DNA from 4 places in the Methylobacterium sp. E-016 genome. Region 3 is predicted to be linked to each of the others. Evidence: predicted binding sites of a transcription regulator. Region 3 holds the regulator's gene; each other region holds the start of a gene.
What was found. The regulator PhoB, encoded in region 3, activates phosphate uptake and scavenging genes when phosphate is short. The targets are predictions, from matches to a motif close to TGTCATNNANCTGTCAT.
Positions count from the first base shown of each region.

Region 1: MKK68_RS06130 (DUF2794 domain-containing protein) is a predicted target of PhoB. The motif match lies at 6,052-6,068, and genes of this name have one in related genera.
Region 2: phnC (phosphonate ABC transporter ATP-binding protein) is a predicted target of PhoB. The motif match lies at 3,279-3,295, and genes of this name have one in related genera.
Region 4: MKK68_RS05790 (inorganic phosphate transporter) is a predicted target of PhoB. The motif match lies at 4,233-4,249, and genes of this name have one in related genera.

Region 1 covers NZ_JAKSYF010000062.1:127,568-134,914, reverse strand. The annotation lists gene MKK68_RS06170 (MFS transporter) at 1-854, shown strand, start outside; gene MKK68_RS06165 (YgjV family protein) at 977-1,549, shown strand; gene MKK68_RS06160 (aspartate 1-decarboxylase) at 1,607-2,035, opposite strand; gene MKK68_RS06155 (RsmB/NOP family class I SAM-dependent RNA methyltransferase) at 2,175-3,605, opposite strand; gene MKK68_RS06150 (DUF1674 domain-containing protein) at 3,684-3,935, shown strand; gene MKK68_RS06145 (cupin domain-containing protein) at 4,014-4,322, shown strand; gene MKK68_RS06140 (L,D-transpeptidase) at 4,343-4,858, opposite strand; gene bluB (5,6-dimethylbenzimidazole synthase) at 5,032-5,679, opposite strand; gene MKK68_RS06130 (DUF2794 domain-containing protein) at 6,094-6,468, shown strand; gene MKK68_RS06125 (Bax inhibitor-1/YccA family protein) at 6,754-7,347, opposite strand, start outside.
Region 2 covers NZ_JAKSYF010000128.1:37,154-44,500, reverse strand. The annotation lists gene phnE (phosphonate ABC transporter, permease protein PhnE) at 1-558, opposite strand, end outside; gene phnE (phosphonate ABC transporter, permease protein PhnE) at 555-1,439, opposite strand; gene phnD (phosphonate ABC transporter substrate-binding protein) at 1,465-2,400, opposite strand; gene phnC (phosphonate ABC transporter ATP-binding protein) at 2,443-3,234, opposite strand; gene MKK68_RS17240 (DUF1045 domain-containing protein) at 3,343-4,008, opposite strand; gene MKK68_RS17235 (hypothetical protein) at 4,090-4,323, opposite strand; gene MKK68_RS17230 (cysteine hydrolase family protein) at 4,401-5,078, opposite strand; gene MKK68_RS17225 (hypothetical protein) at 5,439-6,443, shown strand; gene MKK68_RS17220 (8-oxoguanine deaminase) at 6,493-7,347, shown strand, end outside.
Region 3 covers NZ_JAKSYF010000193.1:40,246-47,592, forward strand. The annotation lists gene pstA (phosphate ABC transporter permease PstA) at 1-242, shown strand, start outside; gene pstB (phosphate ABC transporter ATP-binding protein PstB) at 274-1,092, shown strand; gene phoU (phosphate signaling complex protein PhoU) at 1,125-1,838, shown strand; gene phoB (phosphate regulon transcriptional regulator PhoB) at 2,018-2,719, shown strand; gene MKK68_RS27175 (protein-disulfide reductase DsbD family protein) at 2,928-5,087, opposite strand; gene MKK68_RS27180 (aminopeptidase P family protein) at 5,303-7,120, opposite strand; gene MKK68_RS27185 (Rmf/CrpP family protein) at 7,184-7,347, opposite strand, start outside.
Region 4 covers NZ_JAKSYF010000062.1:52,286-59,632, forward strand. The annotation lists gene MKK68_RS05775 (hypothetical protein) at 412-591, opposite strand; gene MKK68_RS05780 (acyl CoA:acetate/3-ketoacid CoA transferase) at 865-2,850, opposite strand; gene rsgA (ribosome small subunit-dependent GTPase A) at 3,133-4,164, shown strand; gene MKK68_RS05790 (inorganic phosphate transporter) at 4,302-5,939, shown strand; gene MKK68_RS05795 (MFS transporter) at 6,192-7,347, shown strand, end outside.

The sequences.
Region 1 (7,347 bases), on a different contig from region 3:
CCGGGGCGATGACCGGGCTCTACACCATGACGCTCTGCCTCGGGGCCGCCGCCGGCGCCGGCCTCGCGGTGCCGCTGGAGCAGGCGATCGGCCGGGGCTGGCCGCTGGCGCTCGCGGTCTGGGCGCTGCCGGCGGTCGTCGCCGCCCTCGCCTGGGCACCGTTAAGCCGGGCCGTGCCGGAGCGGTCGTCGGCGGCCGCGCCGGGCCGGCTCCTGCGCGATCCGCTGGCCTGGCAGGTCACCGCCTTCATGGGCCTGCAATCCTCGCTCGCCTACGTGCTGTTCGGCTGGCTGCCGGCGATCCTGCAGGGGCGCGGGCTCCCGGCGCTGGATGCCGGCCTCGTCGCCTCGGTGGTGACGCTGCATCAGGCGCCGGGCGCCCTCGTCGTGGCGATGCTGGCCGCGCGCGTGCGCGACCAGCGCGGCTGGATCGTCGCGGTGCTGGCCGCGACGCTGACCGGCTTCCTCGTCCTCGCCTTCGGACCGGAGAGCCTGCGGTTCCCCGCCTCCGGGCTCCTCGGCCTCGGCATCGGCGGCTGCTTCGGGCTGGGCTTGAGCCTCCTCGTCCTGCGCACCCGCGACGCCGCCTCGGCCGGCGCTCTCTCGGCGATGGCGCAGGGGATCGGCTACGTCTTCGCCTCGCTCGGCCCCCTCGGCTTCGGCCTCGCCCACGACGCCACCGACGGCTGGGTCCTCCCGGCCGCCCTGTTCGCGACGATCATCGCGGCGGCGGGCGTCGCCGGGATGGGCGCCGGGCGCGACCGGGCGGTCGGCGCGGCGGCCCGAGCCGCCGGCACGGCGTGGAGGCTTCCGGCCCCCGTCGGAGGGTCCCGCCCGCGCCGCCCCACGCGGTGATCTGCGGTTGCGCCGCAGCGACGGGGGCGGGCACCCGAAATGCCCGTTAACCGACCGGTTACCATGACGACCTAGCGCCTGCCGCCAGTGCGGCGCGCTTCCGCGCCGACCGGGCGCGGACCATGACCCTGATGACGTTGGCCCTGAGCGGATGGGCCGCGGCGAAGCCGCATCTCGACCTCTTCGGAACCCTCGGCCTGCTGCTCGGCTTCGCCGCCGGGATCCTGCCGCATCGGCGCGGGATGCTTCTCGCCTCGGCCGGATGCGCCGCCGCCTTCGGCCTGCACTACCTGCATCTCGGCGCGCTCACCGGCACGGCGATGTGCGCCATCGCCCTGCTGCAGAACCTCGTCTCGGCGCAGGCGATCGGGCCCGCGGGCCGTGCCGCCTGGGTGGCACCACTCTTCGCCGCGACGACGCTGGTCGCCGCCGGGACGACGCTGGCGACCTGGTCCGGCTGGCCGTCGGCCTGCGCCGGGCTCGGCGCCCTCCTGGCGACGGCTGCCCGCCTCCAGGGCGATCCGCAGGGCATGCGGCGCCTCTTCCTCGGCGCCAGCCTGTGCTGGGCCGTCCACAACGGCCTCGTCGGCTCGGTCTTCGGGCTCACCTGCGACCTGCTGACCCTGTCGGGGCTGGCCCTGTCGCTGGTCCGGCATCAGCGGCGCCCGGCGCCGCGGGCGCTCCCCGCCACCTGAGGCCGCGCCGCGGCGGGCGACGCCGCTTCCCTCCTCCGTCCCGAGGGGGCGCGACGCTCACGCCACGCGGATGTGGGTCGCCACCCGCGGCGGCTCCTCGGCGCCCGTCTCCGCTTCGAGGATGCGCATGTCGAGCCAGCCCTCGTCGTCGCGGAACACGTCGTAGACGACCCGGTCGACCACGGCGTTGCCGTCGCCGAAGATCAGCACGCGCGGCTTGTGGGCGATCACGTCGTCGACGCCGCCGTAGCTCGCCGAGGCGATGATGACCTCGTCCCCGACCTGGCAGGTGCGGGCGGCGGGGCCGTACAGCACGTAGGTGCTGATCCGCGCCCCCGACATCTTGTTCCAGATCTCGACGAATTCGAGCGGGTCGAGCCCCGCCTCGCGGCAGAGGTCGGCATCGAGCGTGATCGAGCCGTGATAGTTCAGGTCGGCGCCCGTCACGCGGATGCCGTGCAGCTTGGCCCGAACGAAGCTCTGCATCATGCTCCCCCGAGCCGGGCGACGTCGGCCCGGCGATGCGCGGCCGCACCTCCGAGACGGGGCGGTCGCGTCGCGCTTCCTACGGCGGCGCATGCCTGCGTGGCAATCGGCCGGTCGGGACGCTCCCCTGCCCCCCGCGCTACCCCTTGTGCCGCAGCCGGCTCGCGAAGAAGCCGTCGAGGCCGCCGCGCCGGATGTCCGAGCCTTCGAGGTCGGCCGGGAGCGTGCGCAGGTCGCCGTCGGCGTTGATCACGCCGTCGAGGCCGCCGACCTCGTCCGCCCGCACCGGCACCCGCTCGAAGGCGCCGTTGCGCTTCAGGAAGGCGGCGACCTGGCGCTCGCCCTCCTCCTGCTCCAGCGAGCAGGTGCAGTAGACGAGGCGCCCGCCCGGCCGCACCAGGGTCGCGGCCTTGTCGAGCAGGCGCGCCTGGAGGAGGTGCAGGCGGATCAGGTCGGATTCGGTCTTGGTCCAGGCGACGTCCGGATGGCGGCGGATCGTGCCGGTGGCCGAGCACGGCGCGTCGAGCAGCACCGCGTCGAACGGCTTTGGGGGCTCGAAGGCGAGCGCGTCGCCGACGACCACCTCGGCGGTCAGCCCGAGCCGGGCGAGGTTCTCGGACAAGCGCTCCAGGCGCGGGGCCGAACGGTCCAGCGCGGTCACCACGGCGCCCCGGCTCGCGAGCTGCGCGGTCTTGCCGCCCGGCGCGGCGCAGAGGTCGGCGATGCGCTCGCCGGGCTGCGCGCCGAGGAGCCGCGCGGGGATCGCGGCGGCGGCATCCTGCACCCACCACGCGCCATCGGCGAAGCCGGGAAGCTCGGAGACCGGCACCCGCAGGTCGCCGAGCCGGAGCGAGCCGGTGGGCAGCGCCGCCGCGCTGAGGCGCTCGGCCCAGTCGCCGGCCTCGCCCTTCAGCGTCAGGTCGATCGCGGCGCCGGCCAGGTGCGCGCGGGCGATGGCGGCGGCTTTCTCCGGCCCGTAGGCCTCGCGCCAGCGCGCGGCCAGCCAATCCGGGGTGTTGGCCTCGAGCGGGTCGTCGCATTCGGCCAGGATCGCCTCGCGCTCGCGCACGACCCGGCGCAGCACCGCGTTGACGAGGCCGGCGAGATGCCGCGCCTGCGGATCGGCCTTGGCCAGGCGCACCGCGAGGTCGACCGCGGCATGGTCGGGAACGGCGAGGTCGAGGATCTGGGCGGCGCCGGTGGCGAGCAGCGCGACGAGGCGCGGCTTGTCCTCGGGCAGGCCCTGCTCCATCCGCGCGGCGAGCGCGCGCCGGAGGAAGCCGAGGCGGCGGAAGGTGACCGTGGCGATGGCCCGCGCCAGACCGGCATCGCCGGCGTCGAGCCCCGCGACGCGGGACGCCTGGGCCAGCGCATCCTCCAGGGCGAGGGCGCGGTTCTTGCCCAGCAGGTCGGCGACGACGGCGTGCGCCACCCGGCGCGCGGCGAGGCCGGCGACGTCCGCCTCGACCGCCTCCGGTGCGGATTTCGGCGGCGATTTCGGCCCCGGGCGCGGACCCTTGGTCGCGCCCGCCGCCCGCGCCGGCCCGGACGCGTTGCGCCCTCTGCCCATGGATGCCACTTCTCGAAAGACCCTTCGTGCCGGCGTGCTGCCGCCGGACCCCGATGCCCTCCCACTTGAGCGAGTCCGATGCAAGGTGAAACCAGCCGCGACGGGACCGACGAAGCCCGGACCGAACACGTCGAGGACGGCGGCGGGACCGCCCCCCGTCCCCTCACCCCGGCGGCCGCGCGCGCCCTGGCGGAGGCGGCCGAGCGCCGCAGGGCGATCGACGCGCGGGCCGCCGCGGTCTCGGCCGCCCCCGAGCGCCTCGGGCGCGGCGGCCTGGAGCCGGTCCGCTACGACGACTGGGAGGTGAAGGGGCTCGCCGTCGACTTCTGACGTCGCGCCTCGCCGGCCGGAACGACCGTGCCGGCCCGCTGTTGGGCTCGCGAAGCATACGGCGAGACGAGGGACCCGATGACGACCAAGGTATCGAGCAAGGATGCGCCGAGCGGCGCCGACGGCGAGATCGCGCTCGCGAAGGGCGCGCTGGTCGCCATGCGGATGTGGCGCGACGAGCCGCCGACCGACGACAAGCCGAGCACCACCTCGGAGCACGAGACCGTGGGCTACGTGATCGCCGGCCGGGCCAAGCTGGTGCTCGAGGACCGGACGGTCGCGCTGGAGCCCGGCGATTCCTACTGCGTGCCGGCCGGCATCGCGCACACCTACCACATCCTGGAGACCTTCACGGCGATCGAGGCGACGGCCCCGCCCGCCGCCTGATCCCGCGGGCTCCGGGGCGTTCAGCGCGTCACGTAGACCGGGGTGCCGACCGAGACGCGGTCGTAGAGGTCGACCACGTCCTGGTTGTACATCCGGATGCAGCCGTAGGAGGCCCAGGTGCCGACCGAGCTCGGGCGGTTGGTGCCGTGGATGGCGTATTCGCCGCCCGACAGCGTCATCGCGGCGGCGCCCATCGGGTTGTGCGGCGAGCCGCCGGCGATCAGGTTCGGCAGGCGCGGGTTGTCGCGCTTGACTTCGCTCGGCGGCGACCACGCCGGCTGCACGTACTTGCCGTCGATCGCCTTGGTGCCGAACCACTGCTTGCCCGGCTTGCCGACCGCGACGGGGTAGCGGATCGCGGTTCCGTCGCCGTTCACGAGGTAGAGCCGGCGCTGCGAGACGCTGATCACCACCGAGCCCGGCATCACCCCGTCCGAGAACGGCACCACCTCGCGTGCCAGGGCCGGCGCCCCCGCGACGAGACCGGCCAGCAGCGCGCCGCCGAGGCTCGTGGACACGTACTTCCTGACCGACATCTTGGGATCTTCCTGCAGAGCGTGACCGTTCGCTGCAGCAATAATCCACGGCCAAGCTCGGCGTTCCAGCTCATCCTGCGACGACTGCGGGCTTGCTCACCGTCTTCGGGGAAGACGGTAAAAAGCGCCGGGCTTCATCGTGATAAAGGCGATCGTCCGTCGAAAGACCTGCTTTACCGCTCGATCAGATCCAGCGCCGTCGCGTCCTGGGACTGCCAGCCGTGGCGGACGAGCTCGGGGTCGGCATGCTCCTCGACGGGCCAGCCGACGCAGAGGTAGGCGACGAGGTGCCAGCTGCCCGGCACGTCCAGCAGCGCCGCGATGCGGGCCGGCTCGAGGATCGAGACCCATCCGGTGCCGAGGCCGTGGGCGCGGGCGGCGAGCCAGAAGGTCTGCACGGCGCCGACCACGGAGTAGCGCAGCATCTCCGGCATGGTCGCGCGACCGAGGCCGTGGCCCGCCTCGGTCGCCTCGTCGCAGAAGACCGCCAGGTGCACCGGCGCCTCGCGCAGGCCCGCGAGCTTCAGGGCGCGATACTGCGCCTGGCGGGCGTCGGCGTAGCGCAGGGCCGCATCGGCGTTGCAGCGCTCGAAGCTCGCGACCACGCCGGCGCGGCGCTCGGGGTCGGCGACGCGCACGAAGCGCCACGGCTGGCTGTTGCCGACGGAGGGGCTGCGATGGGCCGCCGCCAAGCTCTGGCGGAGCAGGGCCTCGTCCACCGGGTCGGGCCGGAAGCGGCGCACGTCGCGACGCCACGCGAACAGGTCGTCGAGCGCCTGCCGGAAGTCGTCGTCGAAGCGGGGCGGGCGGGGGTCGGTCATGGTCGGTCCGCCTCATAGCGGGTTTTGCGCCTTCCCGCTGCCCGTGGGCCCCGGGGAGATCGAACGGGCCGGGCGGGCACAAAAAAAGGCCGCCCTCGCGGGCGGCCTGAAGTCCTTGGGTCTCGAAACCTCTGGGATGTCGCGTCGTGGGATCCGGTGACGCCCGAGGGCTGGGGAGCTCGGGATTCGGGCATCGACGGGCACGACCCGACGAGGGTTCGGCCTTCGTTGTCGCGCCGCAACGCGGCTCGGGAAAGGCGTGATCGGGGCGAAAGCGCGGCATTTGTTTCTTGGGCGTGTCCCATCCGCAACGAATCGGATCGCCGCCGCGGGACTCTTGCGGGCCGGCCACCCGAGGCCCATCCTCAGCGGCTGACGGCAAGACGACGGCGGCAGGCCGACGGCGGAGGAACGATGACCGAGCGGACGAGCGGCGAGATCCGGACAGACGATTCGACGGCCCGCGTGGTCCCCTTCCCGAGCCCATCCACCGCACCGCAGATCGCGTTCGATCGGCACGAGCTGCGCACGATCTTCAACCTCTACGGCCGCCGGGTCGCGGAGGGGGAGTGGCGCGACTACGCCCTCGACTTCCGCCGCGACAAGGCGGTGTTCTCGATCTACCGCCGCACCTCCGAGATGCCGCTCTACCGGATCGAGAAGGACCCGAAGCTCGCGCGCCGCCAGGGCGCCTACGCCGTGGTCGCCGCGACCGGCGTGGTGCTCAAGCGCGGCACCGACCTCGCCCGCGTGCTCGCGGTGCTGGAGAAGCCCCTGCGGGCCGTGTGAAGCGTTCGGATTTCTGCGCGGCGATCCTTCGTCCGGTGCCGTCTTGGCCGATGGTACGCTCGCTGCGCGCCCGGATCGCGGCGCGGGGGGGCCTTCCCCCGAGCAGGCGATCGGCCTCGCACATCTTCAGATTCCTTTTCCGGACCCTCCCCGTCATCCCGGGGCTGCGCAGGGCGGACATTGCCCGCTGGGGGAAGTGGCGCGGCGTAAGCGTAGCTCCCCCGGAACGAAGAAGGCCCCGGCGTTTCCGCCGGGGCCTTCTTCGTTCGTCCGGTCCGTCTTCGCTCAGCGGCGGTCGCCGAGGAGCGAGAGCAGGAACTGGAACATGTTGATGAAGTCGAGGTACAGCGTCAGCGCGCCGTTGACCGACATCTTGGCCGCCGCTTCGCCGTCGAAGCCGCTGGAGAGATACATCTCCTTCAGCTTCTGGGTGTCGTAGGCGGTGAGCCCCGCGAAGATCAGCACGCCGAGCACCGAGACGGCGAACTGCAGCGCCGACGAGGCCAGGAAGATGTTGACGATCGAGGCGATGATGATGCCGATCAGGCCCATCATCAGGAACGAGCCCATCCCCGAGAGGCTGCGCTTGGTGGTGTAGCCGTAGAGGCTCAGCGCGCCGAAGGTCGCCGAGGTGATGAAGAACACCCGCACCACGCTGGCGCCGGTGAACACCAGCAGCAGCGTCGACATCGAGGCGCCCATCACCGCCGCGAAGGCGAAGAACATCGTCCGCGCCGACGAGGCCGACATCCGGTCCATCCGCATCGAGAAGACCAGGATGAAGGCGAGCGGGGCGAACATCAGAACCCACTTGAGCGGGCTGTTGTAGAGCGTCTGGCCGAACGGGGTCAGGGCCAGGCGGCCGGTCGCGGTCGCGGT
Region 2 (7,347 bases), on a different contig from region 3:
GACGCCCTCGCCGTCGCGGCGATCGACGGTCTCGACCGCCTCCGAGAACAGCTTGCCGAGCGCCCCGACGTCGGAGCAGGCGATGGCCAGCGCACCGGCGAACGGCCCGAGCCCGACGACGTTGATCCAGACCAGCGCCCAGATCAGCACGTCGACCGAGCGGACCACGTCGAGGCCGCGGCGCACCGCGAAATGCGCGAACGGGTTCGGCACCACGTTCCGGGCCGCGAGCAGCGCCAGCGGGAAGGCGACCAGCGCCGCGGCCAGCGTCCCGAGGAAGGCGATGGCCAGGGTCTCGCCGAGCGCGTGCAGGAAATCGGGGAAGCGGCCGCCGGCCGAGGGCGGCAGCATCATCAGCGAGAACTCGGCGAGCCGCCCGAGGCCGCTCACGATGCGGGTGGCCGAGAAGTCGAGGCGCACCATCGCGAACGCCGCGAGCCCGAGGAGGGCGGCCAGGGTCGCGAGCGTCGCGAGCCGCGCGCCCCACGCGGTTCGGAACGCGTCGGGGTGGCGCCGGCGCAGGGCGGCGACGTCCACGGGACGCGGCGGCCGGCTCATCGCGCGCCCTCCGCCCCGATGAGGTGGTGGCGCAGCCGCTCGGTGCCGAGGTCGATCGCCATCACCGTCGCGACGATCATCAGGAGGATCGCGCTCACGTCCGCGTCGTAGAAGTTGCGGATCGCCACCAGCAGCTCCTGGCCGATGCCGCCGGCGCCGACGAAGCCCATCACCCCGGCGCCGCGCACGTTGATCTCGAAGCGGAGCAGCCCGTAGGAGGCGAAGCTCGACAGCACCTGCGGCAGCACCGCGAAGCGGATCGCCTGGATCCGCGAGGCGCCCGATGCGGTCAGCCCCTCGACCGGCCTCATGTCGATGTTCTCGACCACCTCGGAGAACAGCTTGCCGAGCGCCCCCGTGGTGTGGAGGGCGAGCGCCAGCACGCCCACCATCGGGCCGAGGCCGAAGGCGATGACGAAGAGCAGGGCGAACACGATCTCGGGCACCGTGCGCAGGACCTCGAGGGCGCGGCGCGTCAGGAAGCGGCCGGCGCGGGTGCGGGCGAGGTTCGCGGCCGCGCCGAAGCACAGCAGGAAGGCGCCGACGCCGCCGAGCAGCGTGCCGAGATAGGCCATCAGCAGGGTCTCGCCGAGGAGCGCCGCCCATTTCGGCAGGCCCCAGTACCATTCGGCGAGGTCGCCGCGCAGGTCGGCGAGCGTCAGGTGCGGCAGGATGCGGCCGAGATAGGCGGTGAGGTTGCCGATGTTGTCGGCGAGCACCAGCGGGCGCACCTCGGCCATCAGGCCCGACAGGACCAGCAGCCCTGCGACGACCGCGAGGAATGCCAGGCTCCGCCGCCGGGTCGACGCGACCGCGCGCCCGTAGGCCTCGGCCAGGGCCGCCGCCCGCTCGGGCGGCAGCGGCGCGATCCGCCCGCTCACGGCGGCGACCCGTCCGGTCCCGGGATCAGGACTTGCGGCGCTGCGCGTCGTTGAACTTCAGCATCTCGATGATCGACTGGTAATCCTCCAGCGTCACCGGGGTGAGGCCGAGGTCCTTGCCGTCGGAGAGGCGGTCGAAGGCGGCCTTGTCGGCGGTCGGCAGCGCGACGAAGGCCTCGACGATCTTGCGCTTCAGGTCGGCGGGCAGGCTGGACAGCATCGCGAACGGGCCCTCGGGCAGGAACGCGGACTTGAAGACGATGCGGAAGTCGGACGGGCTCAGCGGCGTGCCGTCGGGCTTCTTCAGCATGCCCTTGGCGGCCATGCGGGTGACGACGGAATCGGTCTCGGAGTTCCACAGGTTGGCGGCGGCGTCGGCCGTGCCCTGGGTCAGCGCCAGCACCGCGTTCTCGTGGCTGCCGGCGTAGACGGTCTTGCCGAACAGCGCGTCGACGTCGTGGCCGCTCTTGTTGAGGAAGAAGCGCGGGGCCTGGTTGCCGGAGGTCGAGTTCGGGTCGACCAGGGCGAGGTTCCTGCCCTTCAGGTCCGCGATCGTCCGGTACGGGCTGTCGGCGCGCACGTAGAGCACCGAGTAGTAGCCCGAGGCGCCGTTATCGTGCTTCTGGTTGACGATCGGGTCGACCTTCACCCCCGTCATCACCGCGCGGGCGAACGAGGCCGGGCCGTAGAAGGCGATCTGGATGTTGCCGGCGCGCTGGCCCTCGATCACCGCGGCGTAGTCGTTGGCGACCCGCAGCTTCACCGGCACCCCGAGCGCCTTGGTGAGGTAGGCGGCGAGCGGCGCGTAGCGGTCGGTGGTGCCGGTGGCGTTCTCGACGGGAATCGCGCCGAGGGTGATCTCGGGCACCGTCGCCTTCCAATCCTGAGCCAGGGCGGGCTGCAGGGCGAGCGCGGCCAGGCCGCCCGCGAGGGCGCCGACGAGGGTGCGACGGTCGAGCATCATCATCTCCGGGAAGGGGCGTGGCACGGGGTTCGTCTGGGGTCAGGCGACGAGGGCGGCGGGCTCGACCGCGTGCGGCGCCCGGTCCATCACCTCGCCGGCCTCCAGGCCGTAGAGCTGCTTGGCGACGTCCTCGGTGAGGTCGAAGGCGCCGCCGTCGAACACCACGCGGCCGTCGGCGAGGCCGACGAGCCGGTCGCAATAGGCGCGGGCGAGGTCGAGCGAGTGCAGGTTGCACAGCACGGTGATGCCGAGGCGCCGGTTGGCGTCGGCGAGCGCATCCATCACCAGCTTGGTGTTGCGCGGGTCCAGCGAGGCCACCGGCTCGTCGGCGAGGATGATGTCGGGCTCCTGCACCAGCGCGCGGGCGATCGCGACCCGCTGCTGCTGCCCGCCCGAGAGCTGGTCGGCGCGGTGGGCGGAAAAGCCCGCCATGTCGAACGCCTCGAGCGCCGCGAGCGCCCGCGCCCGGTCCTCGGCCGACCACAGCTTCAGGAGCGCGCGGTGGCTCGGGGCGTGGGCGAGGCGCCCCATCAGCACGTTGGTCAGCACGTCGAGGCGGCCGACCAGGTTGAACTGCTGGAACACCATGGCGCAGCGGGCGCGCCAGCGGCGCAGGTCGCGCCCCCGGAGCGCGGTGACGTCGAGCCCGTCGAACAGGATCCGCCCGGCCGAGGGCTCGGCGAGGCGGTTGAGCATGCGCAGGAAGGTCGACTTGCCGGCGCCCGAGCGCCCGATCACCCCGACGAAGCTGCCCGGCTCGATCCGCAGCGAGATCCGGTCGACCGCGAGGCGCGGTCCGTAGCGCCGCGTGAGGCTATCGACGATGAGCATGCGTGCCGTCCGCCGCGAGGGATGCGCCGGTAGACCCGTCGCGCGCGACGATAGGATGACAGCCGCGCCGCGACCCGCGGTTTCGTCGTGAACGGGCGCGCCGTGCGGCTACGCAGCGAACGGGATCCGGCGCAGGAGGCGGAACGGCGCCGCGCCGTCCTGGCGCAGCAGCGTGATCGCGTCGATCGTCAGCGACGTCGGGGGGCAGGCCGCCGCGAGGCGGGCGCGCCAGGTTTCGCGGGCGTCGCCGGCGAGGCGGCCGGTCAGGGTCATGTGGAAGCGGAAGGCCTCGAAGACGTGGGGATAGCCCCAGCGGTCGAGGAGCGCGCGGCGGCGCGCGTCGAGGCGCTCCGGCTGGCGGCGCGCCCGCTCGGCCTGGGTGAGACCGGCCCGGAACGGGTCGAGGGCGGCGACGCACTCGGCCGCGAGCAGGCCGAGCCCGGGCGGCGGCGCGGTGGGCACCAGGGCGACGAAGTCCCCGAGCAGGGTCACCGCGAGGGGCCCGACCGCCAGGGGCGCGCGGGGCTGCGCCAGCGCCGCGCAGGCGGCGAGGAGGTCGCCCTCGGTCCGGCCCGCGGCGAGGCGCATCGGCGCCTTCAGCGTCGCGTGGAAGCCGTAGACCCGCGGCGCCGCGGTGACGGCGGCGAGCGCCGCGCGCGCGGCCGCGTCCCATCCGGGCAGGGGCGCATCGCCGAGGACCGCCTCGCCGAAGGCGGCGAGCGCCGATCCGGGCTCCGGCGTGACGTAGAGCGCGTAGCGTGTCGGGGCGTCCACCGGGGCACTCGCTTCGGGCGTGGATCGGTCACGGCCCGGCGCGGATAGAACCCGATCGCCCGCTCGGCAAGGCGCGGCCGCTCAGCCCCGCGGGATCGGGCGGTTGCGGCAGGCGGCGCGATATTGCTGCCGGCTCAGGCCGCGCATGTTGCGGCGGTCGGCTTCCTGGGTGCAGGCGATCTTGCGGTCGGCCTTGTTGAGGCTCTTCGTGCCGCTTGACGGGACGTCGGTCGGCGCGGGCGCGGTGTAGGATTGCGCGAGGCCCGACGTCGTCAGCAACGCGAGACACAGGGTGCTTGCCAAGACCGTACGCATCCAACGAACTCCTGCTTCATCTGTCGCGCTCGCCGGGCAATAACCGGGCCAAGCTTGGCGGCTCGGGGCGTGGTCGATCATGCGGTGCGGCCGGCGGCGATCGCGGCGACGACGCGATGCGAATCCGACACCCATCCGAAGATGCTGCCCTGCGCCACGATCATCGCGAGGCCGGCCGCGTGGAAGGCCGGGATGTACGAGCCGCAGGCATCCGACACCACGAGGCAGCGGTAGCCGCGGTCATTGGCCTCGCGCACGGTGGTGTGGACGCAGACCTCGGTGGTAACGCCGCAGACGAGCAGCGTGGCGACGCTGCGCGCGGCCAGGATCTCGGCCAGGTCGGTGGCGTAGAACGCGCCCTTGCCCGGCTTGTCGACCACCGGCTCGCCGGGGGCGGGCGCGAGGTCGGCGACGATGTCGTGGCCGGGCTCGCCGCGGATCAGGATGCGCCCCATCGGCCCGGGCGCGCCGATGCGGGCGGACGGCGTGCCGCGGGCGATCTTGGCGGCGGGCGCGTCCGACAGGTCGGGGCGATGCCCTTCGCGGGTGTGGACCACGAGAAGGCCGGCCCGCCGCGCCGCCGCCAGCAGCGCCCGCGCCGGCGGCACGGCGGCGGCGAGCAGCGAGACGTCGTTGCCGAGGCTCTCGCCGAAGCCGCCGGGCTCCAGGAAGTCGCGCTGCATGTCGATGATCACCAGCGCCGTCGTCGCCAGGTCGATCGCCAGCGGGCCCGGCTCGGCATCCACGGTCACCATCGGCGCGAATCTCCCGTCCTGCGGCCGGCTCGGCGGCGCACGACGCGACGATGTCGGGCGATGGCGCGGAATGCATCCGCAAATACTGCCCGACATTGCTCGAATGTTGTGCGCATGCTGCCGACGTCATGGGCGGTGGCGCGTTCGTCGGCGGACGACGCGCCGCCGGAGGTGCGAGCCCGGCCGCCGCGTCGCGCGTTTCAGGGTCGCCGCCGCCGCACCCGCCGGAGCGGGCGCCTGCGCTCGGCCGGCAAACCTGTTGCCGAATTATGACTCGGCCGCCGCCTCTCGCCCAGGTGGCACGCGCTGGCATATCGGTTGCTGCCTGCTCACCGGATTTTCGGCACGGAGAGGGCAGACATGATCGCTCGGGGACTCGTTGCAGCGGCCATGTCGCTCGGTCTGGTGGGATACGGCGCGGCGGCCGATCTCGATGCGAAGAAGGACAAGGCGCCCGTCGAGGCTCCGGCCAAGGAGGCGCCGTTCTTCCTCTTCGCCGACACGCAGTTCAGCTATCGCTACCAGTTCCCGACCGTGTCGCCGGGCGTCCAGATCCAGAAGGCCGACGGCTCGTTCGTCAGCCGCGAGGCGCCCAAGCAGATCTACAACATCTCGCATGCCGACGCCTGGGCCTACGGCACGAACTTCTTCTCGCTCGACATCCTCAAGTCGGGCTCGCAATTCCCGGCCGGCACCACGAACCCGCCCGGCAGCGTCGGCGCGCCGTTCTTCGCCGATTACGGCAACACCGAAGCCTACGGCCTCTATCGCGGCACCCTGAGCCTCAACGCGCTGACCAACTCCAAGGCGTTCACGCTGCCGGGCATCGTCAAGGACATCTCCCTCGCCTTCGGCTTCGACGCGAACTCGCAGAACGACGCGTTCGGCTCGAAGAAGCGCGACGTGGTCGGCGGCCTCAACTTCTCCTTCGACGTGCCGGCCGGATTCCTGAACCTGTCGGTCCACGCCTACAAGGAATGGAACCGCAACGGCTTCAACCTACAGCCCGATCGCGACCAGAGCTTCGACGTGGTGCCGGAATTCGAGGTGGTCTACAATTTCCCCCTCGCCTTCACCAACCTGCCGCTGAGCCTGACCGGCTTCAACAACATCGTGCTGCCCAAGGGCCGCGGCGTGCAGAACGTGGCTGACTTCGCCTTCAACCCGAAGCGCGGCCTCGAATTCCTGTCGCGCACGAACCTGGTGCTCGACGTGGGCAAGCTGATCTACGACCAGCCCAACAAGGTCGACGCCTTCATCGGCTTCCAGTACTGGCTGAACAAGTTCGGCAACGTCGAGACGGCGACGTTCAAGGGCACGGAAGAGAAGAGCTTCCTCGCCGGCGTCGCGTTCCACATCTTCTGATCGCCGGTTGGATCGCCGATCGCACGACCGTGACGGGATGGGAGACGGCATGACGGGATCCGACGCCAGGCCCCGAGGGGACGAAACGCTCCGGCGCCTGTGGATTCGCGATCCGCTGGCGATCCTCGCCGAGGACGCCGGCGGCGGCATCGTGGTCGAGGGCAGCCGCATCGTCGAGCGCGTGGCGGCCGGCGCGCAGCCCGCCGCGCCGGTGGACGAGACCTTCGACGCTTCGCGCCACGTCGTCATCCCCGGGCTGATCAACACCCACCACCACTTCTTCCAGACGCTGACGCGGGCCCACCCGCTGGCGATCAACAAGCCGCTGTTCCCGTGGCTGAAGGCGCTCTACACGGTCTGGGACAAGATCACCCCCGACGCGTTCCGGCTCGCGACGCGGCTCGCCTACACCGAGCTGCTGCTCTCCGGCTGCACCACGGCGGGGGACCACCACTACCTCTACCCGAAGGGGCTCGAGGATTCCGTCGACGTGCAGGTCGACGAGGCGCGCAGCCTCGGCATCCGCGCCTTCGTCACCCGCGGCTCGATGAGCCTGTCGGAGAAGGACGGCGGCCTGCCGCCCGACTGCCTGACGCAGGACGACGACACCATCCTCGCCGACAGCGAGCGGGTGCTGAACCTGTTCCACGACGCGAAGCCCGGCGCGATGGTGCGGATCGGGCTGGCGCCGTGCTCGCCCTTCAACGTCACCAAGCGGCTGATGCGCGAGAGCGCGGCGCTCGCCGACCGCCACGACTGCCAGCTCCACACCCATCTCGGCGAGACGCTGGACGAGGACGCCTACTGCCTGGAGATGTTCGGCCAGCGGCCGGTCGACTACCTCGAGGAGGTCGGCTGGATGAGCCCGCGGGCCTGGCTCGCGCACGGCATCCACTTCAACGAC
Region 3 (7,347 bases):
TGGCCCGCATCGCCGGCGAGACCGCGCCGCTCCTGTTCACGGCGCTCAACAACAACTCGTGGTTCAGCCCGGACCTGATGGGCGGCGTCGCGAACCTGCCGGTGATGATCTACCAGTTCGCCCTCTCGCCCTACCCGAACTGGCAGCAGCTCGCCTGGGCCGGCGCGCTCCTGATCACCATGACGATCCTGCTGCTCTCGGTCGTCGCCCGCTTCGTCATCAAGCCGCAGCGCGCCCGCTGATCCGCCGCCGGCATCCACGAGGAACACGACGATGAACGCCGCTCCCGCGATCAACGCCACCCGGTTCGACGGCCGCAACCCGGCCGACGAGCACGCGCCGATCCGCATCAGCGCCCAGGCCCTGAACTTCTACTACGGCCAGTTCCACAGCCTGAAGAACATCAACCTCGACTTCCACGACCGGCAGGTGACCGCGCTGATCGGCCCCTCGGGCTGCGGGAAGTCGACCCTGCTGCGCACCTTCAACCGGATCTACAGCCTGTACCCGGAGCAGCGCGCCGAGGGGCAGGTGCTGCTCGACGGCCAGAACATCCTCGATTCCGGCGTGGACCTGAACGAGCTGCGCTCGCGCATCGGCATGGTGTTCCAGAAGCCGACGCCGTTCCCGATGTCGATCTACGACAACGTCGCCTTCGGCCTGCGGCTCTACGAGAAGCTGCCGAAGTCCGAGCTCGACGGCCGCGTCGAATCGGCCCTGCGCAAGTCCGCGCTGTGGGACGAGGTGAAGGACAAGCTCAAGCAGTCCGGCATGGGCCTCTCCGGCGGCCAGCAGCAGCGCCTGTGCATCGCCCGCACGGTGGCCCAGAGCCCGGAGGTGATCCTGTTCGACGAGCCGACCTCGGCCCTCGACCCGATCTCGACCGGCCGCATCGAGGAGCTGATCGAGCAGCTGCGCAGCGAGTTCACGATCGTCATCGTGACGCACAACATGCAGCAGGCGGCCCGCATCTCGCAGTTCACCGCCTTCATGTATCTCGGCGAGGTCATCGAGGTCGGCCCGACCAACCGCATCTTCATGAACCCGACGGTGCGCCAGACCCAGGACTACATCACCGGCCGCTTCGGCTGAGCCGCACCCGGATCGTTCGAGGACCCACGCCCATGCCCGGCCACATCGTCACGTCCTACGACACCGACCTCGAAGACCTGCGCCGCTCGATCTCCGAGATGGGCGGCGTCGCCGAGAAGATGATGACCGAGGCGACCGACGCGCTCGTCCGCCGCGACACCCAGCTCGCCCAGGCGGTGATCGTCGCCGACAAGCGCCTCGACACGCTGCAGCGCGAGATCGAGGAGCGCGCGGTGCTGCTCATCGCCCGGCGCCAGCCGATGGCGATCGACCTGCGCGAGACGATTTCGGCGATCCGCGTCTCGGGCGACCTCGAGCGCATCGGCGACCTCGCCAAGAACATCGCCAAGCGCGTCGTCGCGATCAGCGACCAGGCCCAGGCCCAGAAGATCGTGCTCGGCGTGCAGCACATGAGCGACCTCGTCCAGGAGCAGCTTAAGGACGTGCTCGACGCCTATGCCAGCCGCGACGTCAACGCGGCCCACAACGTGTGGGAGCGGGACGGCGAGATCGACGCGCTGTACAACTCGCTGTTCCGCGAGCTGCTGACCTACATGATGGAAGACCCGCGCAACATCTCGTTCTGCACGCATCTGCTGTTCTGCGCCAAGAACGTCGAGCGCATCGGCGACCACACCACCAACATCGCCGAGACGATCCACTACCTGTCCACCGGCGAGAACCTCGCGGGCGACCGCCCGAAGAACGACGCCTCGAACTACGCGACGGTGGCACCGGGCGCCTGAGGGCTGCCGTCTCTTCCCTCCTCCTGTGCGGGGGAGGGTGGGCCTCGCGTGAGCGGGGGTCGGGAGAGGGGAGCGACCGCTCCGGATACGGCGCTCCCCTCTCCCGACCCGCTTCAGGGGGGAGGGAGGTCCGTGGCGATGGATGAGAAAGTCGGGCGGTCCGCCCGGGAGTGCCCTGCATGCGTACGCGGATCCTGATCGTCGAGGACGAGGAGGCGCTGACCACCCTCCTGCGCTACAACCTCGAAGCCGAGGGCTTCGAGGTCGATTCCGCCGCCCGCGGCGACGAGGCCGAGCTGCGCCTGCAGGAGCAGGTGCCCGACCTGATCCTGCTGGACTGGATGCTGCCGGGGCTCTCCGGAATCGAGCTGTGCCGCCGGGTGCGGGCGCGGCGCGAGACGGTGTCCCTGCCGGTCATCATGCTCACCGCCCGCGGCGAGGAGGGCGACCGCATCCGCGGCCTCGGGACGGGGGCCGACGACTACATCGTCAAGCCGTTCTCCGTGCCGGAACTGCTGGCGCGAGTCCGCGCGCTGCTGCGGCGCGCCAAGCCCAGCCACGTCGCGAACCTGCTGGAAGCCGGCGACATCGAGCTCGACCGCGACAGCCATCGCCTGCGCCGGGCCGGCGGCGAGATCCACCTCGGGCCGACCGAGTTCAAGCTGCTCGAGTTCCTGATGCAGAGCCCCGGCCGGGTCTATTCCCGCGAGCAGCTCCTCGACGGCGTATGGGGCCACGACGTCTACATCGACGAGCGCACCGTCGACGTGCATGTCGGCCGCCTGCGCAAGGCCCTGAACCGCGCCGGCGAGACCGACCCGATCCGCACCGTCCGCGGCTCGGGGTACGCCTTCGACGAGACGTTCTCGGGCGAGGATTGAGTTCGGCTTTCGGTGGACGGCTCAAGCGACCGCAACGATCCGCGACCTGCCGTGGGTCCCTTCTCCCATGGGGAGAAGGACAGGATGAGGGGCGTGAGTCATTCGGGTCGGTCACGACCCTCACCCCAACCCTCTCCCCATGGGAGAGGGAGCCGTCGCGCACACTGAAGTGATGTCAGTCCTACGAAAATTATATTTTTACCAAGCTTCAGGGGACCTTCGTCCCCCCGCCGTCGAGCCCCGCGCTGCGGCCCGTCGCCTTCACGGCGTCCAGCGCGCTCAGCATCGTCCCCTCGGTGAGGATCTGCGGCAGCACCGTCGGCTCTCCGGCACCCGCATAGAGCAGGTAGAGCGGCACGCCGCTCCGGCCGTGGCGCTCGAGCAGGCGGGTGATCTCCGGGTTCTGGTTGGTCCAGTCGCCCTTGAGATACGTGACGTCGCGCGCGCGCATCGCCGCGCCGACCGCCGCCGTCCCGAGCGAGGTGCGCTCGTTGACCTGGCAGGTGATGCACCACGCCGCCGTCATGTCGACGAAGACCGGCCGGCCGCTCGCCAGCAGCGCGTCGAGGCGGGCCTGCGTGAACGGCTCGATCCCCTCGGCCCGGGCCTGGGCCCCCGGTGCGACGCGGTCGTGGTCGAGGGTGAGGGCGAGCCCCGCCACGCCGGCGACGGCGAGCACCGCGAGGCCGCGGGCGAGCTGCGCCCGGACCGGTCGCGCGTCGCGGCCGAGCTCCCACGCCCAGGCGGCGAAGCCCATCAGCACCAGCCCGATCAGCGCCGCGAGCAGGCCCTGCGGCCCGACCTGCTGCGCCAGCACCCAGACCAGCCAGGCGACCGTGGCGTAGATCGGGAAGGCGAGGGCCTGCTTCAGCACGTCCATCCACGCGCCGGGCCGGGGCAGGGCGCGCAGCGCCGGCGGCCACAGGGTGAGCGCCAGGAAGGGCAGGGCGAGGCCGAGGCCGAGGCTCGCGAACACGACGAGGCCGGCAACGGTCGACTGTGTCAGCGCGAAGCCCACGGCCGAGCCCATGAACGGGGCGGTGCACGGCGTCGCCACGACCGTCGCGAGCACGCCGGTGAAGAACGAGCCCTGGAGCCCGGCCCGCCGGGTCAGCCCGTCGCCGAGCCCGGACAGCCGCCCGCCGAGGTGAAGCATGCCCGACAGGCTCAGGCCCATGGCGAAGAGCAGGTAGGCCAGCGCCGCCACCACGGTCGGCGATTGCAGCTGGAAGCCCCAGCCGATCCCGGCGCCGCCCGCCTTCAGGGCGATCAGCAGCGCGGCCAGCGCCAGGAAGGCCGCCAGCACCCCCGCGGTGTAGGCGAGCCCGTGCAGCCGGACCCGCGCCGGCGCCTCGCCGGAATGCCTCACCAGGCTCAGCACCTTGATCGACAGCACCGGGAAGACGCAGGGCATCAGGTTGAGGATCAGGCCGCCGAGCAGCGCGAGGCCGGCCGCGGTCCACAGGGTCAGCGCCTCGGCCGGGTCGGTGCGCGCCACCGCCGGCGCCGCGATCGGCATCGCGCCGCCGCCGGCGAGCGGCGCCTCCTCGCCGAGCGCGAAGGCCTCCCGAACGAGGCCCCCGCCGGTGTCCTCGTCGATCGCCAGCACGCCGGGCAGCGATTCGGGCGCGGGGTCGGCGGGCGTCGCGCGGGTCAGCGTCAGGTGGAGGCCCGAAGCGTCGACGGTGAAGGGCTGCGGCGCGGCGTTGTCGATCGCCGTCTCGGAATAGGGGAAGAACGCCACCGCGCGGACCGTGTCCGAGGCGAGGCCCGGAGCCTCGAGGTCGAGGGCGAGCCGGTCGCCCTGGCTCGACAGCCGCACCGGCCACGGCGCGCGCTTGGGCAGGGCGGCACGGGCGCGGGCGAACAGGTCGACGTTGCCGGGATCGGCCGTGGCCTCGCGCGCGACCGGCAGCGTCAGGGCGAGATCCGCCGAGCCGGGAATGCACTCCGTCTCGCATACGAGATAGGTGAGCTTGCCCGCCAGCGTCACCGGCGCGGCCGGGTCGAGGCTCGGCGGCGGGGTGACCCGCACGAGCAGGATCGCCTCCCCCTCGTAGCCGAAGTTCATCAGCGTCGCGATCGGGATGCGGTGCGGCGCCGGCCACTGGATCGCCGAGGCCGAGAAGCCCGCCGGCAGGGTCCAGGTCACCTCCGGCGGCAGGCCGGAATCGCCGGGATTGCGCCAGTAGACGTGCCAGCCCGGCTTCATCGCCATGCGGATGGCGACGGTGAACGGCGTGGCCCCCGCCACCGCCGCGGGCTCCGCCGCGAGGCTCGCCCGCACGAGGTCGGCCGGCGGCTTGAAGCCCTGGGCCGCGACCGGCCACGCGAGCAGGGACAGGAGGAGGGCGGCTGCGCGGATCATGCGGTCCTTATCGCGCGACCGACGACGACGGTTTCACGCCGCCATTCTCATAGGCCCGAACCGGCGGAGGGTAAAATCGCGGGCGTGCGACAGGTTGGAACGGAGGCGCCGCCGGATCGCGCATTCGAAGCGCGACGCGGCTCCCCCACTCGGGAGAGGGGACCCGCGTCAGGCTGGATGTTCTCGCGGATGCGCGGTTCGATCGTTCGAACTCTTTAGGACCCGCTGCTCAACGCCGCCGTCGCCCGCTCCAGCCAGGCCCGCGTCTCCGGGTCGAGGTCCGCGGACAACACGTCGCGGACGCGGGCGTGGTAGGCGTCGACCCAGGCGCGCGCGTCCGGGCTCAGCATCTCCGGCACGATCAGGCGGCGATCGTAGGGGACGAGCGTCAGGGTCTCGAAGCCGAGCACCGGGCGCTCGCCGCCGGGCACCGTGCGGGGCTCGACGAGGACGAGGTTCTCGATGCGGATGCCGTAGGCGCCCGCTCGGTAATAGCCCGGCTCGTTGGAGAGGATCATGCCCGGCTCGAGCGCCACCGTCCCGGTCTTGGCGATGCGCTGCGGGCCTTCGTGCACCGACAGGAAGGCGCCGACGCCGTGGCCGGTGCCGTGGTCGAAGTCGAGGCCGGCCTCCCAGAGCGGCAGGCGCGCCAGGGTGTCGATCTGCGCGCCGGTGGTGCCCTTGGGGAAGACCGCGCGGCCGATGGCGACGTGGCCGCGCAGCACGCGGGTGTAACGATCGCGCATCTCCGCGCTCGGCGCGCCCACCGCCACCGTGCGGGTGATGTCGGTGGTGCCGTCGGGGTATTGCGCGCCGGAATCGATCAGGAACAGCTCGCCCGGCGCCGCCCTCCGGTCCGTGGTGCGCGTCACCCGATAATGCACGATCGCCCCGTTCGGCCCGGAGCCGGAGATCGTGGGGAACGAGACGTCGCGCAGATCCCCGCCGGCCGCGCGAAAATCCTCCAGCACCTCCACCGCGGCGATCTCGCTCGGCGCGTCCTGCCCGTCGAGCCAGGCGAGGAAGCGCACCACGCTCGCCCCGTCGCGCCGGTGCGCGGCGCGGGCGCCGGCGATCTCGGCCTGGTTCTTCACCGCCTTCATCGCGGTGATCGGGTCCGGGCCGACGTCGGCGGTGCCGCCCACCGCCGCGACGCGTTCCTTCAGCGCGACCGCGCCCGTCGCCGCATCGAGGCGCACGCGCTTGCCCGCGAGCTCGCCGAGCGCCGGCTCGAACGCGTCGCGCCCGTCGATGTCGGCGATCGGTCCGAGCGCGTCGCGCGCCTCCGCCGTCACGTCGCCGGAGGCGAGGAAGAGCCGCGGCCGGCCCTCGCGCGGCAGGACGGCGTAGCCGAGCGCGAGCGGCGTGTGGCCGACGTCGGCCCCGCGCAGGTTGAACGCCCAGGCGAGGTTGTGCGGATCGGAGATTACCAGCGCATCGCACTGGCCGGTCTCGAGCTCGGCGCGGATGCGCGCGATCTTCTCGCTCGCGGCCTCTCCGGCGAAATCCAGCGGATGGGCGGCGACGCGTCCGGCCGGAGGCTTCGGTCGCCCGGCCCAGACCGCGTCCACCGGGTTCTCGGAGAGCGCCTTCACCTCCGCGCCGGCCTTGGCGGCCGCGCGTTCCAGGCGGGCGACGCCATCGGGCGTGTGCAGCCAGGGATCGTAGCCGAGCACCGCGCCGCGCCGCAGCGTCCGGGCGATCCAGGCCTCGGCGGTGCTCTCGGCGAGCGGCACGATCGCGACCACGCCGGGATCGACCTGTTCCGGCGCCTGCAGGGTGTAGCGTCCGTCGACGAACAGCGCCGCGGCATCCGCCAGGATCACGGCGGTGCCGGCCGAGCCGGTGAACCCGGTCAGCCAGGCGAGACGCTCGGCATTGGCCGGGACGTATTCGGACTGGTGCTCGTCGGCCCGCGGCACGACGAAGCCGTCGACGCCGGCTTCCCGAAGGGCGGCACGAAGGGCGGCGACGCGCTCTGCCGCCTTGCGGTGGCTCGAATCGTCGAAGGTCTGGAAGCGGGTGCGGCTCATCCGGCCAAGGTATCGCCGGCGCGGGTCGGCGGGCAACCGACCTCAGCGGGTATCGATGCGATCTCAGCCGCCATCCATCGGCGGGTCGGGAGCGCGATCGCCGGGTGTGCCGTCGTAGCCTTCGAGCCAGGCTCTGCGCGCATCGGACCCGACCGGGTAGGGACATGCATCCTTCGGGCGGCCGTGGCTGCGGGCGCGGGCGCCTTCGGTGATCGGATCGGCGGGCG
Region 4 (7,347 bases), on a different contig from region 3:
CGTGACCGTTTCGATAGGCTGCATCGCCGCCAAGTCCGGTCTCTCTCGGGGCAATGCTTGCATTCGGATCAGTGAAAAGAAAGATTTCCCACGCCCGGAACCATCATCGGCCCGGACCGTCCTCGCGCGCCGCGAGACGGATGCGGCGAGGCGCCGCCTGGATTTGAGGTGCTGCGTGACTTTGAAGAGCTTGGCCAAGCTCTTGGCCAAGCTCTTGGCCAAGCGCTTGGCAGAGCCGGAGAAATCGCGTCGGCGACGACGTCCGGCCGGCGTGGAGGAGACGGCTCTCATGGTCGGGCGCCAGCGTCCGGGCGGACGGCGGCTTGCCCGTGGAACCCGGTGACGCCTCGGACGAAGCGGAGACCGACGGCGCGCTGCGCGGCCCGCCGGTCGAGGGCGGCCTCCGACCCGTCAAGGCGTCGGATCGGCCGCCGCGACGGCGTCGTCGAGCTTCCGCAACAGCGTGCAGAGCTGCTCGGAGGGCGGCGGCGTCGGCAAGGCCTCGTACATCGCGCGCAACGTGCGGCCGAGATGCCGCTCGGTCGCGTTCACGGGCGAGGCGTAGAGCCAACGACTCTCGAAGAAGGGCACGGTCGTCTCGCTTTCGGCGTCGGGCAGGGCTGCGTCCCGGCGACCCTGCCCGATCGACGGATTCGATCCGGCGTCGCGGCAGCCCCCGACATCAGACTTAGCCAAGCGTGCTCGTCGCCCGGAGTTCCCGTCACGGGTTCGATGACAGGCATGCGTCCGATCGATGCTTGCGCCATCTTGATGAGCCGAGCCTTCAGGCTCGACCCGACTTGGCCGAGACGCGCAGGATCCGGGCGCCGACGCTCGCGTCCCGGCGTCCGGCCGGACCTCCGATCACTCGGCCGCGCGGAGCGGGCGCTCGCCGACATCGGCCTGCGCGGCCTCGCGCTCGGCGGCTTCGAGGAAGGCGTGCGCCTCCGAGCGGCGCTCGAAGACGTGCGGGGCGAGGCCGCGGCGGCTCAGGGCCTCCTGCATCTTCAGGCGCAGGAAGGCGCTCGTCGCGTAGCGCGTCGTCGTGAGGTAGTGGTACTTCGACAGGTACTCGATCATCTCGGCGTAGTCGTCGTAGAGGTTCTCGCCGATGCGGAACCCGTCGTGGTTGACCACCGAGTTCACCCGCTGCCCGGCCTTCAGGCAGGCGGTCTCGAGCACCTGACGCAGCGCGTCGATGTCGCCCTTCGAGCGGACCTGCCAGCCTTCGAGGTTGACGAACAGCAGGTTGCGCGCCGGGTCGTAGCTCACCCGGTCGGGTAGGTTGAGGTTCAGGAGGTCGGCGAGCAACTCCATCGGCTCGTCGCGGAAGATGCGCGGGTCCATCGGGATCGGGTTCTCGATCACCGGCGTGAAGTCCATGTGGGCGAGGATGTCGCGGCCGATGTCGATGCCCGGCGCCACCTCGATCAGCTCCAGCCCGGCCTGGGTCAGGTTGAAGACGCAGCGTTCCGTCACGTAGAGCACCGGCTGCCGCCGCTCCTGCGCGAACGGCCCGCTGAAGGTGTTCTGCTCGACGGATCCGACGAACTTGCGCGAGCGGCCCTCCTGCACGATCCGCAGGCGGCCCTCGTCGATCTCGGTGACGAGGCCGCCGGAGGTGAAGGTGCCGGCGAACACCACCTTGCGCGCATTCTGCGAGATGTTGATGAAGCCGCCGCAGCCGTTGAGCCGCCCGCCGAAGCGGCTGGTGTTGACGTTGCCGGCGCCGTCGCACTCGGCCATGCCGAGGCAGGTCATGTCGAGGCCGCCGCCGTCGTAGAAGTCGAACATCTGGTTCTGGTCGATGATCGAGTCGGCGTTGGTGGCCGCGCCGAAGCTCGAGCCCGAGGCGAGCACGCCGCCCACGGCGCCGGCTTCCGTCGTCAGGGTGATGTAGGGGGTGACCTTCTCCTCGTTGGCGATCGAGGAGATGCCTTCGGGCGCGCCGACGCCGAGGTTGACCACGCCGTTCGGCGGCAGCTCGAACGCGGCGCGGCGGGCGATGATCTTGCGCGCGTCGAGCGTCATCCGCTTGAGGCCGGTGACCGGCACGCGGATCTCGCCGGCGAGCGCCGCGTCGTGCTGCACGCCGTAGTTCATGCGGTGCTGCTCGGGCGGCGCCACCACGACGCAATCGACCAGGATGCCCGGCACGCGCACGTCCTTGGGCTTGATCGAGCCCTGCTCGACGATGCGCTCGACCTGCGCGATGACGATGCCGCCGTTGTTGCGGGCGGCCATCGCCTGGGCGAGGTTGTCCAGCGTCAGCGCCTCCTTGGAGACGCAGAGGTTACCCGACGGGTCGGCGCTGGTGGCGCGGATGAAGGCGACGTCGATCTTGGTGGCCCGGTAGAACAGCCACTCCTCGCCCTCGACCTCCACGACCTTGACGATCTCGTCGGTCGTCAGGGTGTTCACGCGGCCGCCGCCGTGGCGCGGGTCGACGTAGGTGTGGAGGCCGACCTTCGAGAACAGGCCGGGCTGGCCGGCGGCGCAGGCCCGGTAGAGCTGCGAGATCACCCCTTGCGGCAGGTTGTAGCCGCGGATGCGGTTGTCCTGCGCGGCCTGCGCCACCTTGGGCATCCGCCCGAAGTTCGCCGCGATCACCCGCCCGAGCAGGCCCTCGTGGTGGAGGCGCCCGGTGCCGAGGCCTTTGCTGTCGCCGGCGCCGGCGGTCATGATCAGGGTGAGGTTGCCGGGCGCGCCGGTCTCGACGAAGCGCTTCTCCAGGGCCGCGTGCAGCGCCTCGGGGATGCAGCTCTGCACGAAGCCCGTCGTCGTGACGACGTCGTCGGTGCGGATGAGGGCGATCGCCTCGTCGGCGCTGACGATCTTGTTCTTCTTCACGCGACTCTCCCTGCCGACGACCGTTCCGGTCTTGCGGCCACTGCCTTGCGGCACCTGTTGGCTCAGGCTCTATTCTTGACGGACCGCGACGGCTCGGCTGCACGGGACCGCTCGGGGGGAGGTTAGGGCAAGCCAAGGCTGCCCTGCAAACGAACATTATTTGTCGCGACGTTGAAATTAACTCGTTCTTCCACGCGCAGAATATTGAATTCAGATCCTGCGCCTTCGGCATCCCGCGGCGCTTCCGCACGCGCGCGGCTCACTGGTCAGCCGGCCGGCGCCGTGTCATGGGCTGAAGCCGTGACCGATGATCCCCACGCCCTCCGCGCCGCAGAAGCAGCCAGCCTCGGCTGGTCCGGCTTCTTCGAGGACCAGTGCGAGGCCGCCGATGCCGGCTTCGCGCCGATGCGGATCGCCCTGGTCCACCGCTCCCGGCTGACGGCGCTGTCGGCGGCCGGCCCCGTCGAGCTGATCCTGCCGGTCCACGCCAGCACCGGCGACGTCACCGTCGGCGACTGGGTCCTGGCCGATCCGCGGACGCTGACCCTGCACCGCCGATTGTCGCGGAGGACCGTGCTGCAGAGGCGCACCGAGGGCGGCAAGGTCCCGCAGGCCGCGGCCGCCAACGTCGACACCCTGTTCGTCGTCACCTCGTGCAACGCCGACTTCAACCCGGCCCGCCTGGAGCGCTACCTCGCCCTGGCCAACCAGGGCGGCACCGACCCGGTGATCCTGCTGACCAAGGCCGACCTGACCGACGACGTCGAGGCCTACCGCCGGCAGGCCGCCGCCCTCCAGCGCGGGCTGTCGGTGGTCGGCGTCAACCCGCGCCGCCCGGACGCCGCGGCAGCGCTGGCGCCCTGGTGCGGGCCCGGGCAGACCGTCGCGCTGGTCGGCTCGTCCGGCGTCGGCAAGTCGACGCTCGTCAACACCCTGGCCGGGCCCGGCCAGGACGCGCCGCAGGAGACCGGCGCGATCCGGGAGCACGACGCCAAGGGGCGCCACACCACGACGGGCCGCTCGCTGCACGCGATGGCCGGGGGCGGCTGGGTGATCGACACGCCGGGGATGCGCACGCTCCACGTCAGCGACGCCGCGGAGGGGATCGACACGCTGTTCGCCGAGATCACCGAGCGCGCGCCCGACTGCCGGTTCCGCGACTGCACCCACGCGCACGAGCCGGGCTGCGCGGTGCAGGCCGCCATCGCCGACGGAACCCTCGACCCCGACCGCCTGGACCGCTGGCGCAAGCTCGTCGCGGAGAATCGCGACAAGACCCCGGCCACGGCGCCGCGGCGCCCGCGCAGGCACTGAGCGCTCGACCGGTATTCGCCGGCTCTTGACCGGGTCGTCCGGCGCGGATCGACTGTCCTTTCGCGCGCCGTCACCGGACCGTCACGCACGCGACCTATCCGAAGGCGTTCGAAGTCCGATCGCCGTCGAGATCCGTCATGTCCGATTCTGCCCGCCTGACACCGCACCTGTCGGGCGCCGAACCGAGGCGGCGCCCGGGTCCGACGCTCGATCGCGGCCTGCATCCGGGCGGGATCGTCGCGTTCCTGCTGATCCTGGTGGCGGGCCTGGTCTACGCCGGCGTCAGCCTGATCACCGACATGAACGCGGTCGGCCAGACGCCGCTGGCGATCGGCGCCTTCGTGCTCCTCGGCCTCGCCCTGCTGATCGCGCTGGCCTTCGAGTTCGTGAACGGCTTCCACGACACCGCCAACGCGGTGGCGACCGTGATCTACACCCACTCGATGCCGCCGCTCGTGGCGGTGATCTGGTCCGGCGCCTTCAATTTCCTCGGCGTGATGCTGTCCTCGGGCGCGGTGGCCTACGCCATCGTCACGCTGCTGCCGGTGGAGCTGATCCTGCAGGTCGGGTCGGGCGCCGGCTACGCGATGATCTTCGCGCTGCTCATCGCCGCGATCGTCTGGAACCTCGGCACCTGGGCCTTCGGCCTGCCGAACTCCTCGTCGCACGCGCTGATCGGCTCGGTGATCGGCGTCGGGCTGGCCAACCAGCTGATGGCGCCGGAAGGCTCCGCGACCTCGGGCGTCGACTGGGCCCAGGCGCTCGGCGTGTTCAAGGCGCTGCTGTTCAGCCCGCTCATTGGCTTCGTCGCGGCGGCCCTCCTGCTGCTGGCGCTCAAGCTCACCGTGCGGCGCAAGGACCTCTACGAGGCGCCCGAGGGCGACACGCCGCCCCCGCTCTGGATCCGTTCGCTGCTGATCCTGACCTGCACGCTGGTCTCGTTCTTCCACGGCGGCAACGACGGCCAGAAGGGCATGGGCCTCATCATGCTGATCCTGATCGGCGCGGCGCCCACCGCCTACGCCCTGAACCGCACCATGGCCGACGACACGACGCCGGCCTTCATCCAGACCTCGCAGAGCGCCAGCGCGGTGTTCGCGAGCCACGCCGGGACGACGGCCCAGCCCGACGCGGCGGCCGCCCGCAAGCAGGTCTCGGACGCGCTCAAGACCAAGGACCTGAACCAGCCGGCGGTCTACGGCGCGCTCGCGGCCCTCTCCACCGACATCGCCGCCAACGTGCGGAACTACGGTGCGATCAAGCAGGTGCCGGCGGCGCAGACCTCGAACCTGCGCAACGACATGTACCTCGCCGCCGACGCGATCCGGCTGCTGCCGAAGAACGGCGCCAGCTTCTCGGAGGCCGAGGCCGGCACGCTGAAGGCCTATACCGGCCTGCTCAACGACGGCACGCGCTACATCCCGACCTGGGTGAAGGTCTGCGTCGCGCTGGCGCTGGGCCTGGGCACCATGGTCGGCTGGAAGCGGATCGTGGTCACGGTCGGCGAGAGGATCGGCAAGACCCACCTGACCTACGCGCAGGGCGCCTCGGCCGAGCTCGTCGCCGCCGGCACGATCGGGCTGGCCGAGGTCTACGGCCTGCCCGTCTCGACCACCCACATCCTGTCCTCGGGCGTCGCCGGCACCATGGCGGCCAACGGCTCCGGGCTGCAGATGTCGACGGTGCGCAACATGGCGCTGGCCTGGGTGCTGACCCTGCCGGCGGCGATCACCCTGGCGGGCGTCCTGTTCTTCATCCTCCGCCACGTCTTCTGAGGCCAACGCCTTTCAAAGCCTGCGCATGTCCCGCTCGTCGCCCCGGGATCGCCCGCGGCGATCACCCGGACGCGTCTGACCGGATCGTGCGCCCGGCCGGGCGAGGGCGCGCGCGGTCGGGTTTCAGGGGCGGCGCCTTGCATGCCGACGGCCGGCTCCACGGCCTCGGCGGGGCTGCAAACCCGGTCGATGTCGGCTAGGCCGGGACCGATCCGGCCTCCTCGGCCGGGCGTTCGCGAGCCGCGGCCCAGCATGCCTTCCACCTCCTCGATCGCTCGCCTGATCCTGGTGCTCGCGGCCGCGGGCTTCTCCAGCACCTTCGCGTGGCGCTCGGTCGAGCCGCTGGTCGGCGTGCTGGCGCGCGACCTGCGCAGCGACGCCCACACCGTGGCGCTGCTCTCGACCGCCTTCGCGCTGCCCTACGCGCTGATCCAGCCGATCCTCGGGCCGGTGGGCGACGCGGTCGGCAAGGAGCGGGTCATCACCGCGTGCCTCGCGGTGCTGGTGGCGGCGCTGGTCGGCTGCGCCTTCGCCGAAGACCTGCGCCTGCTCTTCGGCCTGCGGATGGTGGCGGGCGCCGCGGCCGGCGGGGTGATCCCGCTGGCGCTCGCCCTGATGGGCGACCGGGTGCCGATGGAGCGCCGCCAGGTGGCGATCGGCCGCTTCCTCGTCGCGGTGATCCTCGGGCAGCTCTCGGGCTCGACCTTCGCCGGGCTGATCGAGGGGCAGGTCGGCTGGCACGGCGTGTTCGCGATCAACGCCGCGGTCGCCGTGCTCGGCTGCGCCGCGACCCTGCTCGGGTTCGACCGGAGCGGCCGCCTCCCGGCGCGACGGCCGGAATTCGGGCTGGCGCTGACGCGCTATCGCGCGATCGTGGCCAACCCGCGCGCGCGGGTGCTGTTCGCGGCGGTGTTCGTCGAGGCGATCGCGGTGTTCGGCATCTTCCCGCACCTCGCGCCGCTGATCGAGGCGCGCGGCGAGGGCGGCCCGCGCGAGGCCGGGCTGGCGCTCGCCGGCTTCGCCGTCGGCGGGCTGATCTACTCCGCCCTCGTCGGCCTGCTGGTCCGGTTCCTCGGGATGCAGCGGATGCTGGTCGGCGGCGGCCTCGTCTGCGCCGGTGCCCTGACCATGATCGGCCTCGCGGGGCGCTGGCAGCTCGACGCGGCCGCCCTCGTCGCGATGGGGCTCGGCTTCTACATGCTGCACAACACGTTTCAGGTGCAGGTGACCGAGGTCGCCCCGACCGCCCGCGCCTCGGCGGTGGCGCTCCACGCCTTCTCGTTCTTCTGCGGGCAGGCGCTCGGCGTCGCCGTGCTCGGCGTCGCGCTCCAGGGCATCGGCCAGCTCGCGGCGCTCGCCGCCTGCGCCGTCACGATCCTCGCCGTCGGGATCGCGACCGCCGTGCTGC